2 regions of the Agromyces sp. P1_H4 genome follow, and region 2 is predicted to be linked to the other one. Evidence: predicted binding sites of a transcription regulator. Region 2 holds the regulator's gene; the other holds the start of a gene.

Region 1 (5,783 bases), on a different contig from region 2:
AGGGCCTCGTGCACATCTCGGAGCTGTCGGGCAAGCACGTCGAGCTCGCCGAGCAGGTCGTGTCGGTCGGCGAAGAGGTCTTCGTCAAGGTCATCGACATCGACCTCGAGCGTCGCCGCATCTCGCTCTCGCTGAAGCAGGCGAACGAGGGCGTCGACCCCGAGGGCACCGAGTTCGACCCGGCGCTCTACGGCATGCTCACGGAGTACGACGAGCAGGGCAACTACAAGTACCCCGAGGGCTTCGACCCCGAGACCAACGAGTGGCGCGAGGGCTTCGAGGCCCAGCGCGAGAAGTGGGAGCAGGACTACGCTGCCGCCCAGGCTCGCTGGGAGGCCCACAAGAAGCAGGTCGCCGCGGCGAACGCTGCTGCCGTGGCCGACGACTCGTTCACCTCGGGTGCCGCATCGTTCTCGAGCGACTCGGCCGGCGCGGGCACCCTCGCCGACGACGCGTCGCTCGCGGCGCTGCGCGAGAAGCTCTCGAGCAACAACTAGTCGCGTTTCGCGATACGGAAGGCCGGTCCCTCGGGGCCGGCCTTTCCGCGTCTCCCGGGCGTCGTGTTCGACCGGGAGAGAGGCGCGTTCGACCCGGATAGAGTGGTCGGCGTGTATCTGATCGGTCTCACTGGCGGAATCGCCTCAGGCAAGTCCACGGTCGCGCGTCGCCTCGTGGAGCACGGGGCGGTGCACATCGACGCCGACGACCTGGCGCGGCGGGTCGTCGCACCGGGCAAGCCGGCGCTCGCGGCGATCGTCGACGAGTTCGGTCCCGGCGTGCTCCGCTCCGACGGCACGCTCGACCGGGCGAAGCTCGGCGAGCTGGTCTTCGCCGATGAGGCGGCGCGCGCGAAGCTCAACGCCATCGTCCATCCCGCCGTTCGGGAGCTCTCGGCCAAGCTCATCGAACGGGCCGCGCAGGAAGACCCCGAAGCGGTCGTCGTCTACGACGTCCCGCTCCTCGTCGAGGCGGCCGTCGACCATCCGTTCGATCTCATCGTCGTGACGAACGCCCCGCGCAAGACGCAGGTCGAGCGGCTCGTCGAGCAGCGCGGGTTCGACCCGCTCCAGGCACAGGCCCGAGTCGACGCCCAGGTCGACAACACCTCGCGGCTGGCGATCGCCGACGTCGTCATCGACACCGACGGCTCGATGGCGCACACGATGAGCCAGACCGACGCCCTCTGGAACCGCATCAGGGCCGAGCGCGCGTCGGCCTAGCCTGTTCGCGCGGAGCTGACTCCGGCCGGAGTGTCGGCGGCCGAACCTAGACTTGAAGGCATGCAGGCCACACGATCCGTCCGTCCCTTCGAGGTCGTGAGCGACTACCGGCCGAGCGGTGATCAGCCCACGGCGATCGCCGAACTCGCGGGCCGCATCAACGCCGGCGAGACCGATGTGGTGCTGCTCGGCGCGACGGGCACCGGCAAGTCGGCGACCACGGCGTGGCTCATCGAGCAGGTCCAGCGGCCGACGCTCGTGCTCGCGCACAACAAGACGCTGGCGGCCCAGCTCGCCACCGAGTTCCGAGAGCTCATGCCGAACAACGCGGTCGAGTACTTCGTCTCCTACTACGACTACTACCAGCCCGAGGCCTACGTCCCGCAGACCGACACCTTCATCGAGAAGGACTCGTCGATCAACGCCGAGGTCGAGCGGCTCCGGCACTCCACGACGAACTCGCTGCTCAGCCGGCGCGACGTGGTGGTGGTGTCCACGGTGTCGTGCATCTACGGCTTGGGCACCCCCGAGGAGTACCTGAAGGCGATGATGCCGCTCCAGGTCGGGCAGCGCGTCGACCGCGACTGGCTGATCCGCAAGTTCGTCTCGATGCAGTACCAGCGCAACGACGTCGACTTCTCGCGCGGCAACTTCCGCGTGCGCGGCGACACCATCGAGATCATCCCGATCTACGAGGAGCTCGCGATCCGCATCGAGATGTTCGGCGACGAGATCGAGGCGCTCTACCACCTGCATCCGCTCACCGGCCAGGTCGTCGAGAAGCTCGACGCCGTGCCGGTCTTCCCCGGCTCGCACTACGTCGCGAGCACCGATGTCATGCAGCGCGCGATCGGCACGATCCGCCTCGAGCTCGAGGAGCGGCTGGCCGAGCTCGAGCGCGAGGGCAAGCTGCTCGAGGCACAGCGGCTGCGCATGCGCACCACGTTCGACCTCGAGATGATGGAGCAGATCGGGTTCTGCTCCGGCATCGAGAACTACTCCCGCCACATCGACGGCCGAGCACCCGGCGAGGCGCCGCACTGCCTCCTCGATTACTTCGCCGACGACTTCCTCGTCGTGATCGATGAATCCCACGCCACCGTCCCGCAGATCGGCGCGATGTTCGAGGGCGATTCGTCGCGCAAGCGCACGCTGGTCGAGCACGGCTTCCGGCTGCCCAGCGCCCTCGACAACCGCCCGCTGAAGTGGGACGAGTTCAAGGCGCGGGTCGGCCAGACCGTGTACCTGTCGGCGACGCCCGGCCGCTACGAGATGGGCATCGCCGACGGCGTGGTGGAGCAGATCATCCGGCCGACCGGCTTGGTCGATCCGCAGATCGTGGTGAAGCCGTCGAAGGGGCAGATCGACGATCTCCTCGAGGAGATCCGGCTCCGCGCCGAGCGAGACGAGCGCGTGCTCGTCACGACGCTCACGAAGCGCATGGCCGAGGAGCTCACCGACTTCCTCACCGAGGCCGGCGTGCGAGTGCGGTACCTGCACTCCGACGTCGACACGCTGCGTCGCGTCGAGCTCCTCACCGAGCTGCGCGCCGGCGTCTACGACGTGCTGGTGGGCATCAACCTGCTCCGCGAGGGCCTCGACCTGCCCGAGGTGTCGCTCGTCGCCATCCTCGACGCCGACAAAGAGGGGTTCCTCCGGTCGTCGACCTCGCTCATCCAGACGATCGGCCGTGCGGCGCGCAATGTCTCGGGCGAGGTGCACATGTACGCCGACGTGCTGACCGACTCGATGGCTGCGGCCATCGACGAGACCACGCGTCGCCGCGACCGACAGCTCGAGTACAACAGGGCGAACGGCATCGACCCGCAGCCGTTGCGAAAGCGCATCGCCGACATCACCGAGGTGCTGGCGCGCGAAGAGGCCGACACGGCCGCGCTGCTCGCGGGCCGCGACGCCCGCAAGAAGTCGCCGGTGCCCAACCTGCGGCGGGAGGGCATCGCCGCCGAAGGGGCCAACGATCTCGAGGAGCTCATCCGCGACCTCAACGAGCAGATGCTCGAAGCAGCCGGCGAGTTGAAGTTCGAGCTGGCAGCACGGCTTCGCGACGAGGTGTCCGACCTCAAGCGCGAGCTGCGGCAGATGGAGAAGGCGGGCCACCTCGGCTGAACCGCGGAAGCACGAGCACCTGCCGCTTCGTTCGCCTCGGTGGGGACCCGAATCGAACGTATGTTCGCTGAGAGCACGATCAACGCGGGACTCCGTGTCAGTGGGTCTCCCTAGACTCGTAGGGTGCCAGTTTCACGTCTCGATGCCCATTCGCAGCTGAGTGTCCGCGGTGCCCGCGTGCACAACCTGCACAACGTCGACGTCGAGATCCCGCGTGATGCGATGGTCGTCTTCACGGGTCTCTCGGGCTCCGGCAAGTCGTCCCTGGCGTTCGACACGATCTTCGCCGAGGGCCAGCGCCGCTACGTCGAGTCGCTCTCCGCGTACGCGCGGCAGTTCCTCGGCCAGGTCGACCGGCCCGACGTCGACTTCATCGAGGGCCTGAGCCCCGCCGTGTCGATCGATCAGAAGTCGACCAACCGCAACCCGCGCTCGACCGTCGGCACGATCACCGAGATCTACGACTACATGCGCCTGCTCTGGGCGCGCATCGGCGTGCCGCACTGTCCCGTCTGCGGTGAGCCCATCCAGCGGCAGACCGTGCAGCAGATCGCCGACCAGCTGATGGAGCTGCCCGAGGGCACCCGCTACCAGATCCTGAGCCCGGTGGTCTCGAAGAAGAAGGGGGAGTTCGTCGACCTCTTCCGCGAACTCGCCGCCGGCGGATACTCGCGCGCCGTGGTCGACGGCGAGGTCATCCGCCTCGATGAGCCGCCCGTGCTCAAGAAGCAGGTCAAGCACGACATCTCCGTCGTGATCGACCGGCTGGTCGCCGGTCCCGACGTCCTCGGCCGGCTCACCGACTCGCTCGAGACGGCACTGCGACTCACCGATGGCCTGGTGCAGGTGAACTACGTCGACGAGACCGGGCCCGCCGCGTGGGCGACCTTCTCCGAGAAGCTGTCGTGCCCCAACCAGCACCCCATCCAGCTCACCGAGATCGAGCCGCGCACGTTCTCGTTCAACGCGCCGTTCGGCGCATGCCCCGAGTGCTCCGGCCTCGGCACCAGGATGTCGGTCGACGAGGAGCTGCTGCTCGGCGACCCGTCGCTGAGCATCGCCGAGGGCGTCATCCTGCCGTGGACCTCGCAGGGGAAGAGCCTCTACAACTACTACGAGAAGCTCCTCGACGGCCTGGCCCGCGATCTCGGCTTCTCGCTCCGCACCCCGTGGGAGGAGTTGGCCGACGACGCGCGCCAGGCGGTGCTGCGCGGAGACAACTTCGAGGTCAAGGTGCGTTGGCGCAACCGGTACGGCCGTGAGATGAGCTACTCGTCGGGCTTCGAGGGGGTCGTTCCCTACATCGAGCGGCAGTATCTCCAGGCCGAGACCGACGTGCAGCGCGCGCGCTGGTCCGAGTACCTCCGCGAGGTTCCGTGCCCAGTCTGCGATGGCAAGCGGCTGAAGCCCGAGGTGCTGTCGGTGCTCGTCCACGAACACAGCATCGCCGACGTGGGCCTGCTGAGCCTCACCGAGGCCAGGTCGTTCATGGATCGCCTCGAGCTCACCGATCGCGAGCAGGCGATCGCCGCGCAGGTCCTGCGCGAGATCAAGCTCCGACTCGACTTCCTCATCCGGGTCGGACTCAGCTACCTCGACCTGGCCCGCGCCGCCGCGACGCTGTCGGGCGGCGAGGCCCAGCGCATCCGGCTTGCCACCCAGATCGGCTCCGGCCTCACCGGCGTGCTCTACGTGCTCGACGAGCCGAGCATCGGCCTGCACCAGCGCGACAACCGCCGACTCATCGACACCTTGGTCGCACTTCGCGACCTCGGGAACACCCTGATCGTGGTGGAGCACGACGAGGACACGATCCGCACCGCCGACTGGATCGTCGACATCGGCCCGGGCGCCGGCGTGAACGGCGGCACGGTCGTGCATTCCGGCAGCTACGACGACCTCCTGAAGAACACGCGGTCGCTCACCGGTGACTACCTGTCGGGGCGCAAGGAGATCGCCATTCCCGCCCGTCGCCGACCGATCGACCCGGCCCGCATGATCGGCGTGCAGGGGGCCGAGGCCAACAACCTCCGCGGCGTCGACGTCGAGTTCCCGCTGGGCACCTTCACCGCGGTCACCGGCGTCAGCGGCTCGGGCAAGTCGTCGCTGGTCAACGACATCCTCTACCGGGTGCTCGCCAACCGGCTCAACGGGGCACGCAAGGTCCCGGGCAAGCATCGGCGAGTGACGGGCATCGACCAGCTCGACAAGGTCGTGCACGTCGACCAGGCACCGATCGGGCGCACGCCGCGCTCGAACCCGGCGACCTACACCGGTGTGTTCGACCGCATCCGCACCCTGTTCTCCGAGACCACCGAGGCGAAGGCGCGCGGGTACCTGCCCGGGCGCTTCAGCTTCAACGTCAAGGGCGGCCGCTGCGAGGCCTGCTCGGGCGACGGCACCATCAAGATCGAGATGAACTTCCTGCCCGACGTG
Region 2 (5,626 bases):
CTCGTCGCGGGCGTGGTCGACGGCCACAACATCTGGCGGGGCGACCTCGCGCACGCGTTCGAGCGGGCCGACGCGCTCCGCTCCTTCTCGGGCGACGTGGCCGTCTCGACCTCCACCTCGCTGCTGCACGTGCCGCACGACGTCGAGGACGAGTCCGAGCTCGACCCGCGCCTCGTGAGCTGGCTCGCGTTCGCCGACCAGAAGGTCGCCCAGGTCGCGACGTTGGCACGGGGGCTCGCCGAGGGACGCGACGCCATCGCGAGCGAGCTCGACGCGGCATCCGCGGCCCTCGCCGACCGTGCCGGTGCGCCCGGGGTGCGCGTGCCCTCGGTGCGTGCACGACTGGCCGGCCTCGCCGATCGCGACTTCGCCCGTGACGAGTACGACGAGCGGGTCGCCGCCCAGGAGTCGCTCGACCTGCCCGAGCTGCCCACCACGACCATCGGATCGTTCCCGCAGACGGCCGACATCCGTCGTGCGCGCGCACGCCTGCTGAAGGGCGAGTTGACAGATGCCGAGTACCGCGGGCTCATGCGCGAGGAGATCGAACGCGTCATCCGCCTGCAGGAGGAACTGGGTCTCGACGTGCTCGTGCACGGCGAGCCCGAGCGCAACGACATGGTGCAGTACTTCGCCGAGCTCCTCGACGGGTTCGCGGTCACGCAGCACGGTTGGGTGCAGTCCTACGGATCGCGCTGTACGCGCCCGTCGATCCTGTGGGGCGACGTCTCCCGTCCGGCGCCGATGACGGTGGAGTGGTCGACGTACGCCCAGTCGCTCACCGAGAAGCCGGTCAAGGGCATGCTCACCGGTCCGGTGACGATCCTCGCGTGGTCGTTCGTGCGCGACGACCAGCCGCTCGGCGACACCGCGCGCCAGATCGCGCTGGCGCTGCGCGACGAGATCGGCGATCTCGAGRAGGCCGGCATCCGGGTCATCCAGGTCGACGAGCCGGCGCTGCGCGAACTGCTCCCGCTGAAGCTCGCCGACCAGCCCGCCTACCTCGACTGGTCGGTCGGCTCGTTCCGGCTCGCGACGGGCGGCGCCGCTGCGGCGACGCAGGTGCACACGCACCTCTGCTACTCGGAGTTCGGCGTGGTCATCGACGCGATCCGCAACCTCGACGCCGACGTGACCTCGATCGAGGCCGCCCGCAGCCGCATGGAGGTCGTCGACGACCTGTCGACGAGCGGCTTCGACCACGGCATCGGCCCGGGCGTCTACGACATCCACTCGCCGCGCGTGCCGAGCGCCGCCGAGGTGCAGTCGCTCCTCGAGCGGGCGGTCGCGGAGATCCCGGCCTCCAAGCTGTGGGTCAACCCCGACTGCGGGCTCAAGACCCGCGGCTACGACGAGACCGTGGCGTCGCTTGAGCACATCATCCAGGCGACCCGCGCCGTGCGCGCCGAGCTGCCCCAGCCCGCGCTCGCGAAGTAGGGCGAAACGCACGCCGGTCGGATGTCGCGAGCTCGCGGCATCCGACCGYCGTCGTCGTTCAGCGCGACGTCGCACGGCGCGTCGTCGCACTCGGGGGATCCCCATGTGCCGCCCGGGCAGCCCACAGGTGCGACCCGTACGGTCGACGTCATGCGACTCGCAGTGCACGAATCCGGCGATGGTGCCAAGACCGCCGTGCTGATCCACGGGATCATGTCCGATTCACGGGCCTGGCACCGGGTGACGGCAGAGCTCCACGCGCACGGATATCGGGTGCTCGCGGTCGACCTCGCCGGGCACGGTCGCAGTCCCCGGGCGCGTCGATACTCGCCGGCGGCCTGGGCGCACGACGTCGTGGAGACGCTCGAGCCGATGCTCGACCGGGCGCCCGACGTGGTAATGGGCCACTCGCTCGGCGGCCTCGTCGCGAGCCTCGTCGCCGACCGCCTGGCGCCCCGGGCGGCCATCTACATCGACCCGGCGTTCTCGTTCCCCACCGGCGTCAAGGGCTGGGCGTTCAAGGCGTTCTTCGCCATGGCCCCGCGGCCCCGGCGGTCGGCACTCGTGCGCATGAACCCCCGCTGGAGCGCGGTCGACGTCGACATCGAGGTCGCGACGCTTCGCGACTGGGACAAGCGGACCATCCTCGGATTCCTCGACACGAGGCCGCTCGTGCCGCCCGCCCGGCTGGTGGCGCCCAGCCTGGTCGTGCTCGCCGAGAAGAGCCTCCTGATCACCGAGCGCGTCGCCGCGCAGATGCGGAGCCGGGGGATGACCGTCGCGACCGTGAGGGGAACCGGTCACACCGTGTTCCGCGACGACCACGCAGGCTTCATGGACACCGTGGTCGGGTGGCTGCACGGGCTCGGTGCACCGGCCACCAAGGCCGCGACGCGCCGAGTGCTCACGGCCGCCTGACCGAGAGCTGCAGGGTCTGCCGAACCCTGGTCAGACCGCGCGGAGCACGGCGACGACCTTGCCGAGGACCTCGGCCTGGTCGCCGAGGATGGGCTCGAACGCGGTGTTGCGGGGGAGCAGCCACGTGTGGCCGTCGCGCTGCCGGAAGACCTTGACGGTCGCCTCGCCGTCGAGCATGGCCGCCACGATCTCGCCGTTCTCCGCGGTGCGCTGCGATCGCACCACGACCCAGTCGCCGTCGCAGATCGCCGCATCGATCATGGAGTCGCCGACGACCTTGAGGATGAAGAGGTCGCCCTTGCCGACGAGCTGACGGGGGAGGGGGAACACCTCGTCGATCTGCTGCTCGGCGGTGATGGGGATGCCGGCGGCGATGCGCCCCACCAGGGGAACCATGGCGGCGTCGCCCACCTGCACGGGCTCGCCCGCCGAGGCGTTGCGTCCTGGCGCCCCGGGCAGCTCGATGAGCACCTCGAGGGCTCGGGGACGGTTGGGGTCGCGCCGGAGGTAGCCGGCGAGCTCGAGCTGGTTGAGCTGGTGCGTCACGCTCGACAGTGAGGAGAGTCCCACCGCATCACCGATCTCGCGCATGCTCGGCGGATATCCACGGCTCGACACGGAACGCTGGATGACCTCGAGGATCGCGACCTGCTTCGCGCTCAGGCTCTTGCGGCGGCGTTGGCCGCCCGCCGTGCGCGTTCCGTCGATGTCGGTGCTCAACGTCTCCGCCCCTCGTTGCGACCTCGCGGCCGGATGTCGGTGGTGTCTGATCGACTGTGTTCGAACATTCGAAACTGTATCCGGCAGATGTCGGTGCGGCAAACATTCGTTCGAGTGTGTCGCGCAATTCGGCGGCACCACACACGACGAGTGGATGCTTGCAGCTTCGAACATTCGAAGATATATTCGGAACAGAGCTTCGCATCCGGCCCTCCCGGCCGAGGGCCGGATGCGACTCATCAGGAGGTGTGAGATGAGTGCAGTGATCGTAACGAACCGGCTCGGCACTTCCGTGCGCCCGCAGCCGATCGAGGCCCCGGCCGCCACCCGGCTTCGCCTGACCCGTCGGGGAAGGGCGGTCTTCACGGGGCTGGCGTCGCTCCCGTTGGTGGTCTGGGCGCTGGTCGCCGTCCTCGGTTCCGGTGGCGCGGCGGCCGATTCGGGTGCCGCACGGGCAGCGACGTCGTTCGAGTACGTCACGATCGGCCAGGGCGACTCGCTGTGGGCCCTTGCCGAGTCCCTCGCGCCGCAGGGAGATCCGCGTGAACTCGTCGACGAGATCATGCGACTCAACGGCCTCGACGACGCGGTCGTCGAGCCGGGCCAGCGGCTCGCGCTTCCCGTCGTTCCGTGACGTCACGGGGCCGTGGCGCCTGCCACCGCGTGGCTAGCATGGACTGGTGACGAGCCTCGACGACCTGCCCATCCGCGACGATCTCCGCGGCCGCACGCCGTACGGCGCACCGCAGAAGACGGTGCCCGTCGCCCTGAACGTCAACGAGAATACGCATCCGATCCCCGAGGACGTGGCGCACGACATCGTCGCGCGGGTCGCCGCGGCGATCCTCAGCCTGAACCGGTATCCCGACCGCGAGTTCACCGCGCTGCGTCGTGCGCTGGCGGACTACCTGGGCCATGGACTCGACGTCGACCGAATCTGGGCGGCCAACGGGTCGAACGAGGTGCTGCAGCACATCCTGCAGGCGTTCGGGGGCCCGGGCCGCTCGGTGCTCGGATTCGCACCCACCTACTCGATGTACGGCCTCCTCGCGTCGGGCACCGGCACGCAATGGATCACCGCAGGGCGCGACGACGACTTCGAGCTCAGCCCAGAGACCGCCGTCGCGGCCATCCGTGAGCACGACCCCGACGTCGTGCTGCTCTGCGCGCCGAACAACCCGACCGGCACGCCGCTGTCGCTCGACACGATCACGGCGGTGGCCGATGCCGCGCGAGGCATCGTGGTGGTCGACGAGGCGTACATCGAGTTCGCCGACCCCGGCACGCCGAGCGCCCTGACCCTGCTCGAGGGGCGGCCGAGGCTGCTCGTCTCGCGCACCATGAGCAAGGCCTTCGCGTTCGCCGGCGCGCGGGTCGGCTACCTCGCCGCCGACCCTGCCGTCGTCGATGCCCTGCGCCTCGTGCGCCTCCCGTACCACCTCTCGGCGCTCACGCAGGCCGCGGCGCTCGGCGCCCTCGCGCACTCCGGCGAGATGCTCGCGATGGTCGACGAGATCCGCGGGCAGCGTGAGCGCATCGCCACCGAGCTGGCCCGCCTCGGATTCCGCCCCTACCGCAGCGGGGCGAACTTCGTGCTGTTCGGCGGAGTCGACGACCCGCACGCGGTGTTCGAGGCGCTCCTCGAACGGGGGATCCTCATCCGCGAGATCGGCCTCCCCGGATGCCTCCGCGTGACGGCCGGCACCGAGGCCGAGACGACGGCGTTCCTCGAGGCGATCGCGAACTTCGCACCGGCCGGTTCGCCCGCGAGTGCGGCAGCGTCACCGGCCCACGCGACGGCCTCCTCGGCGAACCCCGCATCGGCCCCCGAATAGGATGACGGCATGACCACTCCCGGCGCACCGCGCACCGCCCGCGTGCAGCGCGAGACGAGCGAGTCCAGCATCGACCTGTCGGTGAACCTCGACGGCACGGGCGTGAGCGACATCGAGACCTCGGTGCCGTTCTACGACCACCTCCTCACGGCATTCGCCAAGCACTCGCTCACCGACCTCACGGTGCGGGCGCGCGGCGACATCGAGATCGACGTGCACCACACCGTGGAAGACGTGGGCATCGTGCTCGGGCAGGCCATCCGCGAGGCGCTCGGCGACAAGCGCGGCATCTCGCGATATGGCGACGCCCTCGTGCCCCTCGACGAGGCCCTCGCGCAGGCCGTGGTCGACATCTCCGGACGCCCATTCCTCGTGCACTCGGGCGAACCCGCGGGCTTCGAGTTCCACCTCATCGGCGGTCACTTCACGGGTTCCATGGTGCGCCACGTCTTCGAGGCCATCGCGTTCAACGCCGGCCTCACCGTGCATGTCACGGTGCTCGGCGGTCGCGACCCCCACCACATCGCCGAGGCCGAGTTCAAGGCGTTCGCGAGGGCGTTCCGGCAGGCGAAGGCGCTCGACCCGCTCGTCACCGGCATCCCGTCGACCAAGGGCGCGCTGTGACGGGTGCGAAGCGCGTCGTCGTGCTCGACTACGGCTCGGGCAACGTGCACTCGGCCGCCAAGGCGCTCGAACGCGCGGGCGCCGAGGTGCAG

The links. The regulator LexA, encoded in region 2, represses DNA repair genes until DNA is damaged. The targets are predictions, from matches to a motif close to TCGAACANNTGTTCGA.
Region 1: a site for LexA is predicted at 3,400-3,415, ahead of uvrA (excinuclease ABC subunit UvrA). Genes of this name have one in related genera too.

The regions. Positions count from the first base shown of each region.
Region 1 covers NZ_JBFUCL010000005.1:4,554-10,336, reverse strand. The annotation lists gene rpsA (30S ribosomal protein S1) at 1-497, shown strand, start outside; gene coaE (dephospho-CoA kinase) at 609-1,220, shown strand; gene uvrB (excinuclease ABC subunit UvrB) at 1,281-3,347, shown strand; gene uvrA (excinuclease ABC subunit UvrA) at 3,471-5,783, shown strand, end outside.
Region 2 covers NZ_JBFUCL010000096.1:5,481-11,106, forward strand. The annotation lists gene metE (5-methyltetrahydropteroyltriglutamate--homocysteine S-methyltransferase) at 1-1,437, shown strand, start outside; gene AC1DY2_RS08135 (alpha/beta fold hydrolase) at 1,588-2,355, shown strand; gene lexA (transcriptional repressor LexA) at 2,386-3,063, opposite strand; gene AC1DY2_RS08145 (LysM peptidoglycan-binding domain-containing protein) at 3,329-3,709, shown strand; gene AC1DY2_RS08150 (histidinol-phosphate transaminase) at 3,756-4,910, shown strand; gene hisB (imidazoleglycerol-phosphate dehydratase HisB) at 4,920-5,534, shown strand; partial or broken gene AC1DY2_RS08160 (imidazole glycerol phosphate synthase subunit HisH) at 5,531-5,626, shown strand, end outside.